4 regions of the Exiguobacterium sp. QJM3NY_9 genome follow, and region 1 is predicted to be linked to each of the others. Evidence: riboswitches for the same ligand, from Rfam matches in the RefSeq annotation. Region 1 holds a riboswitch; each other region holds the start of a gene.

Region 1 (3,210 bases):
AGGGAAACGTACAGTGATTGAAGAGTCGATTGACAGTGATGAAACATTTGATGTTCCGGTGACGATTGATCCGGGCGAAGAAGGAAAAATCACAATTTATAAAGATGATGTAGTGTATCGCTCGAAAACGATTACCTATAAACAAGCGAAAGCAGAACAATGAGTGTGCTACGAACCGCAAATTGAAGGAGGGCATGGGATGGCAGAAAATCGTATCGAAGAAAATCGGGACGGGACGATCATTCGTCTACAAGGTGGGTTTTATGATGTCATGACGACGCAGGGCGAGGTGCGATCGCGCGCTCGGGGAAACTTCCGAAAACGTGGTATCAGTCCTGTTGTAGGAGATGAGGTCGTATTGCATATCGAAAGCGAAACTGGATACATTTTAGAAGTGAAGGAACGGCAAAATTTCCTGGTTCGTCCACCGGTCGCAAACATCGATCAAGCGTTGCTTGTCGTCTCAGCAGCAGAACCGGACTTTTCAGCCCATTTGCTCGATCGGTTTTTAGTCTTAATCGAAGCAAAAGAGATTCAACCCATCATTATCTTGACGAAGATGGATTTGTTGCAAGGAACAGCAGAAGCAGAAGTCCGGACGGCGATTGCCGGTTACCGACAAATCGGTTATCAGGTGATTGAGACGTCGAGTGAGACGCTAGAAGGGGTAGAGGAAGTCCGTCCGCTACTCAAAGAAAAAACGAGTGTGCTCGCGGGACAGTCGGGAGTCGGAAAAAGTTCATTGTTGAATGCGCTCGATGCGACGCTCGATCTCGAGACGAGCCACATCTCGAAATCGCTCGGACGCGGACGGCATACGACGCGTCATGTGACGTTAATTCCGCTTGCAGAGGGCTTGATTGCTGATACGCCAGGGTTTTCGAACCTCGATTTTCCACACGAGATGGAAATCGAAGAATTACGTTGGTGTTTTCCGGAATTCGTCGCACGGCAAGATACGTGCAAATACCGTGGTTGCTTGCATTTAAACGAACCAGGCTGTGCTGTCAAAAAATCAGTTGAGGCAGAAGAAATCATGTCCTCACGCTATACGAATTATGGTATGTTTGTAGAGGAAATCAAGAATCGAGCGCGGAGGTATTGAAATGATTAAAATCGCACCATCTATTTTATCAGCAGATTTCGCCAACCTAGAACGAGACGTTAAAGCTGTCGAGGCGGCAGGAGCAGATTACATCCATTTCGACGTCATGGATGGCCAGTTCGTCCCGAACATTTCATTTGGTCTACCCGTCCTCAGTAGTCTTCGTCAAAAGACGGACATGGTCCTTGACGTTCATTTAATGATCGATCGACCAGAAAACTTCGTCGAAGCGTTTGTAGCGGCAGGAGCGGATATCGTCACCTTCCATGTCGAAGCGACGAATCATGTCCATCGTGTCTTGCAACAAATTAAAGGGGCTGGAGCAAAGGCCGGCGTCGTGCTGAATCCACACACGTCACTGTCGACGATTGAACATGTCCTAGAAGAAGTCGACATGGTCTTGTTGATGACGGTCAATCCAGGATTTGGCGGACAAGCTTTCTTGCCGAGCGTCATGACGAAGCTGAAGCAATTAGCGATGATCAAAGCAGAGCGCGGTTTGACGTTCGAAATTGAAATCGATGGTGGTGTCAACGCGGAAACGGCAAAACTGTGTATCGACAATGGGGCAAACGTCCTTGTCGCAGGTTCTGCAATCTACAATGCACCAGACTATGCGGAAGCCATCACTAGTATTCGAAACGCGGCTCACGTATAATAGAGCCAAGACAATTAAATTTTGACCGCAAGGGGTGTCGCGTCAAGCGGCTGAGAGAAGTGAGTAGACTTTAACCCTTCGAACCTGTTCCGTTCAGACGGACGTAGGGATGTGGCGCACGCAGGCAGTACGGCGTCCGTCGTACTGCCTTTTTGTTGTCATCATTATTTTATTTTTAGGAGGAACACAGTATGAAACGATTACAAATGTTAATGGAGATTGCGATTTTCGCGAGTCTCGGTGTTGTATTTGATTTATTGATTCCGTTCAAAATGCCACAAGGCGGATCCATCAGCTTAGCGATGTTACCGATTTTCGTCATGGCCTTTCGTCACGGCGTCGTTGGTGGTGTCATCACGGGTGCGCTCGTCGGAACGATTCAATTGATGTTCGCTCCGCAAGTCTTGACGGTCGTCCAACCGCTGCTTGACTATACGCTTGCATATGGTGTCGTCGGTTTGAGTGGAGTGTTTGCAGGCCAAGTCAAAAAAGCAGCAACAGAAGGTCAAAAAAAGCGTCTCATGACGATTGTCTTGTTTGCGACCTTGTTAGGTGCAGGTCTACGTTACATCTGTCATGTCATCAGTGGAATCGTCTTTTTTGCAGAGTATGCCAAAGGACCTGTCGTTCCATACTCGTTCATTTATAACGCGACGTATATGGCTCCGTCGTATGTTTTATGTGGGGTCGTTGCAGGTATTTTGCTTACGACAGCACCACGTCTTTTACGTTACTCCGCTCGCGGTATTTAAAGATGAGAGTTTTAATCGTTGCGGCAGGACCGGCAGAAGACGTCCCGACGCTCGCACCATTCGTGAAAGACAAGACGATGATTATCGGTGTTGACGGCGGGATTGCGACATTAGTGGAGCAAGGACTTGATTTTGATGTGGCAATTGGTGACTTTGATTCGCTCGGATACGTTCCGGATGGTGGATTGCTTCATCCGGCAGAAAAAGATGAAACGGACTTAGAACTAGCGTTACGTTACGCTACCGAACAGGCTGCAGGTGCTGAACTACTCATCTTTGGTGCGACGGGTGGTCGGCTCGACATGACGCTACAGAACGTCTATTTGTTAAAACAATTCCCGACAGCACGACTCGTGACGAAACGTGAGGATGTCCGGTACTGGAAAACCGGTCAGTACGAACTCGCGTCTGAAGGGTATCATTACCTGTCATTCATTCCCCTTGTCCCGTCGAACTTGACGTTACGCGGCGTCAAATACCCTTTGACGGAGCATCCTGTTCCGGTCGGTGGTTCGCTGACGGTCAGCAATGAGTGGGTTGGTGTTGCGCAAGTGACGGTCGTCGAAGGGGAAGTCCTCGTCCTGCGCACGCATGAAAAATAAAAACGCGATAGACGCGATTCCATCATATCTCGCTGATGCGACCGGGACATGCGTTCTTCAAGTACACGTCATGAACAAAAAGATAGGTATGGC
Region 2 (3,210 bases), 610 kb from region 1:
GGGTTCGACCGACGTATGTAACCAATCCTGGAAAGATTTTAATCTGCCGCTCCGGTGACTCACTTTCTTTGATTTGTTTCTGTAGACTTTCCCGGAATGCTTTCGCTTGCTTTACATTCCACGACACCGAATAGACGGCATCCGCGTGCTTTGATGCAAGTGCAATCCCTTGGGCAGATGCACCCGCCTGCATTGCCACCGGCTTCCCTTGAGGACTACGCGGTGTAGACGAAGGACCTTTTACGTTGAAGTAGGTCCCGCTATGATGGAATGGTTGAATCTTTTCAGGATCAATTAACCGGTTGTCCGTCCGGCTCGAAAGGAAATCAGCTCGATCCCAGGATAAAAATAATTTTTCCATTACAGACGCAAATTCATCCGCCTTTTGATACCGTTCGTCCCTTGCAGGGAGCCTATCCATACTATGGTTTAACGCTTCCCAGTCCGTCATCGACGTCACCAGGTTCCAGCCGACACGCCCGTTCGTCACGTGATCAAGGCTTAACAGTTGTCTCGCCGCTGTATACGGATTTGAAAACGTACTCGATATCGTTGAAACTAACCCGATATGATGGGTTACTTGAGAAATAGCGGTTAAATTGATTACAGGATCGAGCCAAAAGGCAGGTAGTTCAGTTGCGTTTGCAGCAGGAAAAGATTGATTGTCAGCAAAAAATACAGCATCCAGGCAACCCGCTTCCGCTAGTTGAGCCAATCGCTGATAATAACCGCTCTCCCCGATTTCTTCAATCGTAGAATCCGGCATTAACCATGCCGCTTGATGATGGCCACAGCCGTACAATAAAACACCGATGTTTAACTGCTTCGTTTTCGTCATCTTTAGGTCCCTGACTCCTTTCTCCTGAGCGCTGACATCAGTTCATCGTCAATCCGCCATCTACGGTTAGATTTTGACCAGTAATGCCAGAGGCGGCTTCTGACGCTAAAAAGGCGACCAATTGCGCCACCTCTTCCGGCGTCGTCACTCTTTTTAACGGAGTTGATTGGGCAATTAAATCGAATACTTCAGCAGTCGTCACAGCACTGGCATCCGTCACTTTCAACAAGCCGCCGGAGACGACATTCACGTTTATGCCGTACTGTCCTAGCTCTGATGCAAGATTACGCGTAAAGCCGATCAACCCTGCTTTTGCCGTCGTATATTCGTGATAGGGAACTACCGGGTTTTGATACAGATTCGTGCCGATGCTGATGATGGTGCCGCTATTTCGTTCAATGAACTGCGGCAGGACACTTTGCACGACGTGGAACGCTGCTTTCAACGTGCCATCCAACTGTTTTTGATAATCTTCCCATTCCAAATCGATGAATGATTTTTGAGCGCGCGGATCGAACTTAAAATCGACTAAGGCATTATTGATTACGACATCGATTTGTTCGTAATGAGCTGTCGCTAACTGCATCAATGTCTCGACGTCTTCTCGCTTCGTGACATCCGCATACAGGGCAATGGCATGTTCTGCACCGAGCTCATTTACGAGGTCCTCTGCCGCATCCTTGCTCTTATAATAATTAATCACAACTTTAAACCCGTTGTTCACCAATACTCTTGCAATCGTCGCGCCAAGTCCCCGACTGCTTCCCGTCACTAACACTGTTCTGTTCACTGTCTTCCACTCCTTCATCGTCTTTTGCAACTTAAATAGCGAAGTCGTAAACAAAAAAAGCGCAACTCTCCAAAAGGAAAGTTGCGCACGTCTAAATAATCACATAACAAAAAACCGACAGACTGGTCTTCGCTCGTTTATTAGAGTCTACACTTCCCTACGCTAGTACGAACTAGTTCAGGTTCAAAGGGTTTGAGTATTTACTCATCTCAGTTTAGTAACACCCCTAGTGATTCTATTCAAGTTACCTTCACTTTAGCGGTCTTAGAAATATCTGTCAATAATGACAGGACAGTTTTGTCGGTGTCTCTTTCGATTACGAACGAAAGCCTTGCCTCCGTCGACCGGAAGCAAGGCTCTTTTGATTGCCATGATTTATTTCTCTGTTATACGCCTTCGTAGGCAAGTTCCATGATGTTCCGAAGTTCCGTCACGAGCGGCATTTTCGGATTCGCTGTCGTACATTGATCCTCGAATGCATCGACTGCCATCTTGTCGAGTTTTGCTTCAAAGTCGGCTTTTTTGATGCCTTGGGCTTTGAATGACATTTTGATGTTCAACTGTTGTCCGAGTTCTGTGATCGCTTGGATTAGTGATTCGACACCTTGTTCCGTCGTCGCTGCCGGTAGTCCGAGATAACGCGCGATTTCTGCGTACCGTTCATCAGCGATGAATGATTCATATTTCGGGAACGAAGCAAGTTTCGTCGGTTTCGCTGCATTGTAGCGGATGACGTGTGGCATCAGAATTGCATTCGTCCGACCGTGTGGCGTGTGGAACTCCCCACCGATTTTGTGTGCGATCGAGTGGTTGATTCCGAGGAAGGCATTGGCAAACGCCATTCCGGCCATCGTTGACGCATTGTGAACTTTTTCGCGTGCTTCGGCATCGTCACCATTCGCATAAGCGCGTGGCAGGTAATCGAAAATCATCTTGATCGCTTTTAATGCCAGTCCGTCCGTATAGTCGTTCGCGAGGACAGAGACGAACGCTTCCGTTGCGTGTGTCAAGACGTCCATTCCGGTGTCCGCCGTGATTGATGCCGGGACCGTCATGACGAATTCCGGATCGATGATCGCGACATCTGGTGTTAACGCATAGTCAGCAATCGGATACTTGACGTTTTTCTCTTTATCCGTGATGACGGTAAACGGTGTGACTTCAGATCCTGTTCCGGACGTCGTCGGAATGGCGACGAACTTCGCTTTGTTACCAAGCGCCGGGAATTTATAAGCCCGTTTCCGGATATCGAGGAACTTTTGACGTAAGTTCGAGAACGTTTCGTTCGGTTGCTCGTAGAAGAGCCACATGCCTTTCGCTGCATCCATCGCTGATCCGCCACCAAGGGCGATGATCAAGTCCGGTTTGAAGTCGCGCATCGCTTGCGCTCCTGTCTGAACCGTTGCAACCGATGGATCCGGTTCGACTTGGTCGAAAATCCGGTAGCTGACGCCTGCCGGTAAGTTGCGGATGACTTTATCCGCGTAGCCGAACTCGACCATCGCTTGATCGGTGACGATCAATGCCCGGGAGACATCTTGAATCGATTTCAAGTATTGGACTGAATTTTTTTCAAAGAAAA
Region 3 (3,210 bases), 900 kb from region 1:
GAACGAACGATGTTCAAAAAACTTTTATCACAAATCGGAATCGGTGCCGCCACAGTCGATACACGACTCGACAGCGAGCGCTGTGAGCCCGGCGGACAGATTCACGGAACCGTTCATATTAAAGGCGGCAATGTCGACCAAGAAATCGATCGGATTTATTTAGCGTTTAATACACAATATAAGGAAGAAGTCAGGGACAGCACGACATTTACGACGTTCACACTCGATCGTTTTTCGCTAAACGAAGCCGCCTTTACGATTGAAGCAGGTGCCGAACGCGAAATTCCGTTTACGCTTCAAGTACCATTCAATACGCCGCTCTCGGTCAGTCAATCGAAGTCATGGATTGAAACGGGTCTCGATATCGCCCAGGCGGTCGATCCGTCAGACCGGGACGCCATCATCGTCCAAGCCAATGACCTCCAATCCGTCATCTTAGAAGCGATGGAAGAACTTGGATTCCGACTCAAGAAAGCGGACACGGAAAAACTTCCCGGGCGTTACCGGAAGGATTTACCGATCGCCCAGGAACTCGAGTATTCGGCACGCAATACGTACTTCGCCCATAAACTCGATGAAGTCGAAATCATCATGCTCCAAGACCGCACCGGCATCGACATCGTCTTGCAAATCGACCGTCGTGCCCACGACTTAGGTTCGCTCTTCAGTGAGATGGCGGGTGCGGATGAGACAATGACGAAGCTACCCTTATCGAACCACGATTTGATGGACCGAAACGCCGTCAAACAACAATTAAACGATTTGATTGAACGGTACAGCTGATTTCCTTACCAGAATCTTCATTATGCCTGTAATCCACCAACAAAAAAACCTGAACGATTGCCATGACTTTCTTTACGAAAGCTGAAAATTGCTCAGGTTTTGTGCGGTCTGTCGTCTGATCGCGCTGATCGACAGCGGCTAAAGCTGTACTTATCGTTTCGTTACTTTTGGTTGACGCGTAACTTGTGTAAAGAGACGTTCAAACGTTTCTTCCGTCCAGCCCATTTCCCAAAACATCAATTCGTAATAACAGCTTCTGACGAAATGGTGTTTCATCCGTTCCCGTTCTTCGGCACTCGCTCGCGCCGCCAATGCATCGAGGCGATCGACCTGTTCAAAGACGACCCGTTCGAACCATTCCGAGCTGTATGTTGCAATCCACTGTTGATAAATCGGTGACGCCGGTGACTTCGTCAACAGTTGTTGTCCGACCTCATAATAAAGCCAGTAACACGGTAAAATCGCTGCAATCGTTTCCCCGAGTGTCCCCTCGCTCGCGTGATGCATATGCGAGACATAGGCATACGCAGTCGGTGCCGGTTCGAACGCTGCTAAATCCGCTTCCGTAATAGCGAGCGGTTCAAAAAACGATTGATGAAGTGATAGCTCAGCCGCATAGGTCGATGTCGCATGTTCCGCGAGTTCCGCGATCGTCGCGAAATCCGTTGCCTTTGAGGCGGCCTGGGCTTGAATTTTTGCGAAATGTTTTAAATAATACGCATCCTGCATGACATAATGTCGAAATTTTTCGAGCGGTAACGTCCCGTCACCAATGCCTGTGACGAATGGATGGGAAAAACTGCTGTCCCAATATGTTTTTGCGGCTTGCCGAATTTCTTGACTGAATTTCAACCTAATTCCCCCTTTTGTTGAATCAAAAAACGCCACACCCTACGAACAGGGCATGACGTGAAGAGACAACAAGAGAGATATTCACGCCACTTCCCTCCGTAAGTCCAAACTTAATCAGGTTCAAAGGGTCCGAACGTCTTCGTCGTCTCAGTCGGCCTACCGACTCCCCTAGTGGTCATTATTTAATTCCTCTTCACTATATCATTTTTTCAGTCACATGATCAGGATTTTAAATGAAATGTAGTATAGGATTAGGGACACGAGGTGGGCGGTTCATTCCGCCTCAAGACCGATTCCGTTCTGAAACCCGTCACTTACAATGAAATTAGCACCTGATACTATCTACTATACTCGGAGGATTTATACTATGAATAAAGCAACAAAAATCATGACAACGACGCTTTTAGCGACAAGTTTACTTCTACCGACTGCTGCTTCAGCAGAGCAAGTCGTCGATAAAACGATCATCACGCTTGGTGAATCGCTCGGGGCAAAGGATAAAGCCTGGGTACTCGCCCGATTGAATGCGCCGGAAGGCATTACGCCCGTCATCGCCACGACAGCAGATGAAGAAAAATATTTAGGTAAGAACGTTCCCCAGTCCCAGCTCGGCGGCAACATGTACTCTTCCGCAAAAATCGAACTCGCTGAAAAAGGCGACGGTTTATCTGTCGCGACCGAAAACATTACCTGGGTAACAAAAGACATGTACTTGAACGCGCTCGTCACTGCAGGCGTAACGGACGCCGACATCACAATCACTTCCCCTTATAAAGTCACCGGGACCTCTGCTTTGACGGGGATCATGAAAGCATACGATCAAACGTCGGCTGAGACCGGCATTAAATTGACGGATGAACGAAAAGATTTAGCCCAACAAGAGTTATCGGTCACTTCCGATGTCGGAAAAACGGTCGGGACGGACAAAGTCGCCGAACTGATGAATGAAATCAAAGCAGAGATCGCCAAACAAAAGCCGGAAACCAAAGTCGATATCGAGAATGTCATCATCCAAGTCATTCAAAATAACAACATCCAGTTGTCGGACGCCCAAATGGACCGGTTGACGTCATTGTTCAGTCAAATGGAGAAAGCTGACTTGAACTGGGGACAAATCGAGACCGGATTAAAGGGTGCCGGGCAAGATATCCACGCGTTCGCGACCTCCGAAGAAACGAAAGGATTTTTTGCAAAACTGTTTGACGGCTTAAGTAAGTTCTTTAACTCGATTTCCGGACTGTTCAAGTAACTGAAAACGATTTCATTTTCAGTTCAAAACATGGTAAACTAACTTTATCGAAACGAAAAGGTGGTGTAAAAGATGGGTTTTGCTGCGTGTAAGCATTGGTTGATGGAACAACTTTATCTGTTGCGCGCGATTTTTCATGAAATGGCGTTCTAAAGGACGAGTCTGCCCTTTTCTTAGGAACATCCATCTGAAAAATAAAGCAAAGCGCACCTTTTACGGTAAACGGAGAGCGCTATTTGCGTTCTCCGTTTTTTGATGCGCATGAAAGGAAGTTACTGATCATGATTTGCGACATCCAACACCTGACAAAACAATTTGGGGGAGCA
Region 4 (3,210 bases), 1.3 Mb from region 1:
CGGTCATTGATGATGAGTGGGACGCCGTAACGAAACATCATTTTCTTCAAGTCGCTCGCTTGTTCGAGAAATTCTTTCCCTTGCGCCTGTTTTTCACGAAGCTGGACCATCGTCGCGCCACCTTTTATTGCTGCTTCGACCGCATCAATCAAGGCAACGTCCGGGTGAAAGCGCCGATCTGTTACCGCATAAACCGTGTAATCATTCTCCACTGGTCAATACCCCTTTCAAACTTTCTTCTGTAGTTAAGCTGATTGCGTTGAACAACCCCATCCGGAAATCACCGAGTCCCGCTGCTTCATCTGCGACTTCACCCGCTTTTCCCATTAAATACGTCCCATAGGTCGCTGCTTCGAATGCATCATACCCTGCTCCAAGTAGGGTCCCGATGAGCGATGCCGTCATACAGCCTGTCCCTGTAATGTGTCCGAGTCGTGGCGTTCCTACGGTTAGTTTTACTTGACGCTTGCCGTCTGTAATGAAATCAACCGGTCCCGTTACGACGAGAGTCGTCCCGAGCCGTCCAGCAAACTCATGGACGACTTGAAAATCTAATGTCTCTCCTGAAGCGACATCGACTCCTTTTGAACGTCCGACTTGACCGATGAGCGTCTTGATTTCAGAGACGTTCCCCTTAATGACCGTAAAATGAATTGCTTCGAGTAACTCTTTCGTGAATTGTGTCCGAAGTGTCGTCGCCCCCATTCCGACTGGATCTAAAATAATCGGTTTCTTCAATCGGTTGGCCGTTTGACCTGCCAACAATTGCGACGCTCGTGAAGCTGCGTTCAATGTCCCGATATTGATAACGACAGCATCTGCATGTCCAACCATTTCCTCGACTTCTAGGATATCTTCCGCCATGACAGGTGAACCCCCGAGCGCAAGGGTCATATTGGCACACTCATTAATCGTGACCGCATTCGTTAAATGATGAATTAATGGTTTTTTATCATGAATGGTTGTAAGCATCCGTTTCCCTCCAAATGTCATAAAAGTGATGTGTCGGTCCGATTCCGTTCCCTAAGGCAAATCCATGCCGGATTGCTTCAGTTACGTACCGTTTAGCATAAATCACGCTATCCTTCAGGGAATCTCCCAGAGCAAGACGTGCCGCAATCGCGGAAGATAATGTACATCCTGTCCCATGTGTATGCTGGCGTTTTAATCGTGCCTCCTGAAACAGATGATGCATCCCTTCCGTGTATAAAATATCCGAGGCATCCGTACTTTCGAGATGACCGCCTTTTAACAGGATAGCGATGTCTCGTTTTTGTGCGAATTCCGTCGTCGCCAGCTTCATTTCATCAACTGTCGAAATCGCTTGCCCTAACATGCGTTCCATTTCCGGAATATTCGGGGTCGTCAAGGTTGCAAGCGGCATCAAGTGCTCCATTAATGCTTGTTCAGCATATTTCCTTAACAGGGCATGCCCCCCTTTTGCGACCATCACGGGGTCTAAGACGACTGGTCCCTTATAATGTTTCAAACATTTGGCAATAACTTGAATCGTTTTTTCATTCGAGACCATCCCAATTTTAACGGCATCTACACGAATATCGCTAAAAATCGAGTTCAACTGGGCTTCGACAAGCGTTGGTGATACATCTTCAACTGCTTGTACGCCTAACGTATTTTGCGCTGTGATAGCAGTAATTACACTCATACCGTAAACCCCAAGAGCAGAAAAAGTTTTTAGGTCGGCTTGAATTCCAGCTCCACCACTAGAGTCTGATCCAGCAATCGTCAGTACATGTTTCATCGATAGACCTCACTTTCTATGAGAGCACAAGGAGAAAGCGGAACGAAAAAAAGCGTCGTCCGCTGTAAAAAAGCAGACGACGCCATGAAAAACCAACGAGTGTGGTCACTTATTCATGTCTTCAATCTCAACTTTCCTACGCTGGTATTATCCAGATCAGGTGATAGGGTCGAAAACAGAATGGTTTTCCTCTCAGCCAGATTCCTCCAGCTCCCCTAGTTGCTCATGATTTAAATTTCCCTTTCACTGTAGCATAGCGTCATAAAAAAAACGAGCCGAAGCTCGTTTTTATAAGTATGCTAATGGATTAACTGTATTAGCTGGTCCTGTCGCACTGTATTGGTAACCACCAATATGCAATTCAAAATGAAGATGTGCGCCCGTCGAGTTTCCCGTATTTCCGAGCGTACCGATTTGTTGTCCTTGCGAGACCGTTTGTCCAGCATGAACTGATAATGAATTCATGTGCGCGTAAACTGTTGTATACACTTTCCCATTCAAGAAATGTGAAATCATCACGTGATTTCCGTACGGTCCACCGCTTCCTGCTGTGATGACCGTTCCTGAAGCTGCTGCGACGATTGATGATCCGACTGGCCCTCTAAAGTCGACACCATTATGGAAAGTATACCCATTTGCACCACTCGCTGGTCCGAATCCTTGTGAAACACTTCCTGACGCAGGGCGAACGAACTGCGCCGAACCGCTCGGAACACTAGCGACTGGCGTAGCACTTACGACCTTCTTAGACGTCCCGGCGTTGTTTTTTTCCGCCGCTTTCGCCGCCTTTTCCGCTGCCGCTTTTTCAGCTGCTGCCTTTTCCGCTGCTACTTTAGCAGCTGCCTTTGCTGCCGCAATCGCACGTTCTTGCGCTTCTAATGTCGCTTGAAGTTCTTTCGCATTCAGAAGTTTTGTCGTAAATTTTGTTTTACCTTGACGTAGTTTTTTTAAGGTTTCACTACGCGCTTTCATTTGCTGTTTGAGTTCCTTTTTTTGAACCAAAAGGGCTTCTTTTTCTTTCACTCGCTCTTCCTTTTTATCCACGAGCGTCGCTTTAGCATCCGCTAATTTTTTTTGCGTTTCAAGGTAAGCAGAAATCATCTTGTCATCTTGTTCAGCAATTTTTTTCCCTGCCATCACACGACTAAAGAGATCGCCAAGATCTTTCGAACCAAAAATGACTTCTTCCCATTTAATAGAATTCCCATCATTTTCTTGAAGCACACGAAGGCGGTCTCCTAACAGCTCTTCCTGGCGTTTTAACATTTCTTCATAATGAATAATGTCTGCCTCAAGCTCTTCAATTCGTTCATTCAACTGACGAATCTGTTTATTTTTTTCTGAGACACGAAAAATATTTTCATTGATTGCTGCATCAATCGCATTGATTTGACGTTGCTCTTTTGAAATTTTAGATTCTTGTTTTTTGATTGATTTTTCTAGTTTAC

Evidence for each region. Region 1 has a riboswitch for thiamine pyrophosphate ahead of thiT (energy-coupled thiamine transporter ThiT). Riboswitches for the same ligand answer to the same signal wherever they lie in the genome.
Region 2: it holds a riboswitch for thiamine pyrophosphate, as region 1 does, so the genes downstream of both, AC0VYQ_RS06450 (3-oxoacyl-ACP reductase) here and thiT (energy-coupled thiamine transporter ThiT) in region 1, are expected to answer to the same signal.
Region 3: it holds a riboswitch for thiamine pyrophosphate, as region 1 does, so the genes downstream of both, tenA (thiaminase II) here and thiT (energy-coupled thiamine transporter ThiT) in region 1, are expected to answer to the same signal.
Region 4: it holds a riboswitch for thiamine pyrophosphate, as region 1 does, so the genes downstream of both, thiD (bifunctional hydroxymethylpyrimidine kinase/phosphomethylpyrimidine kinase) here and thiT (energy-coupled thiamine transporter ThiT) in region 1, are expected to answer to the same signal.

The regions. Positions count from the first base shown of each region.
Region 1 is NZ_CM149679.1:1,910,329-1,913,538, reverse strand. It holds gene pknB (Stk1 family PASTA domain-containing Ser/Thr kinase) at 1-163, shown strand, start outside; gene rsgA (ribosome small subunit-dependent GTPase A) at 200-1,105, shown strand; gene rpe (ribulose-phosphate 3-epimerase) at 1,107-1,763, shown strand; TPP riboswitch at 1,784-1,890, shown strand; gene thiT (energy-coupled thiamine transporter ThiT) at 1,955-2,515, shown strand; gene AC0VYQ_RS09900 (thiamine diphosphokinase) at 2,518-3,117, shown strand.
Region 2 is NZ_CM149679.1:1,296,030-1,299,239, reverse strand. It holds gene AC0VYQ_RS06455 (LLM class flavin-dependent oxidoreductase) at 1-838, opposite strand, end outside; gene AC0VYQ_RS06450 (3-oxoacyl-ACP reductase) at 876-1,646, opposite strand; TPP riboswitch at 1,766-1,866, opposite strand; gene adhE (bifunctional acetaldehyde-CoA/alcohol dehydrogenase) at 2,015-3,210, opposite strand, start outside.
Region 3 is NZ_CM149679.1:1,014,892-1,018,101, reverse strand. It holds gene AC0VYQ_RS05050 (sporulation protein) at 10-783, shown strand; gene tenA (thiaminase II) at 934-1,635, opposite strand; TPP riboswitch at 1,710-1,815, opposite strand; gene AC0VYQ_RS05040 (DUF1002 domain-containing protein) at 2,003-2,884, shown strand; gene abc-f (ribosomal protection-like ABC-F family protein) at 3,166-3,210, shown strand, end outside.
Region 4 is NZ_CM149679.1:595,932-599,141, reverse strand. It holds gene thiE (thiamine phosphate synthase) at 1-212, opposite strand, end outside; gene thiM (hydroxyethylthiazole kinase) at 202-972, opposite strand; gene thiD (bifunctional hydroxymethylpyrimidine kinase/phosphomethylpyrimidine kinase) at 953-1,762, opposite strand; TPP riboswitch at 1,879-1,989, opposite strand; gene AC0VYQ_RS02935 (murein hydrolase activator EnvC family protein) at 2,051-3,210, opposite strand, start outside.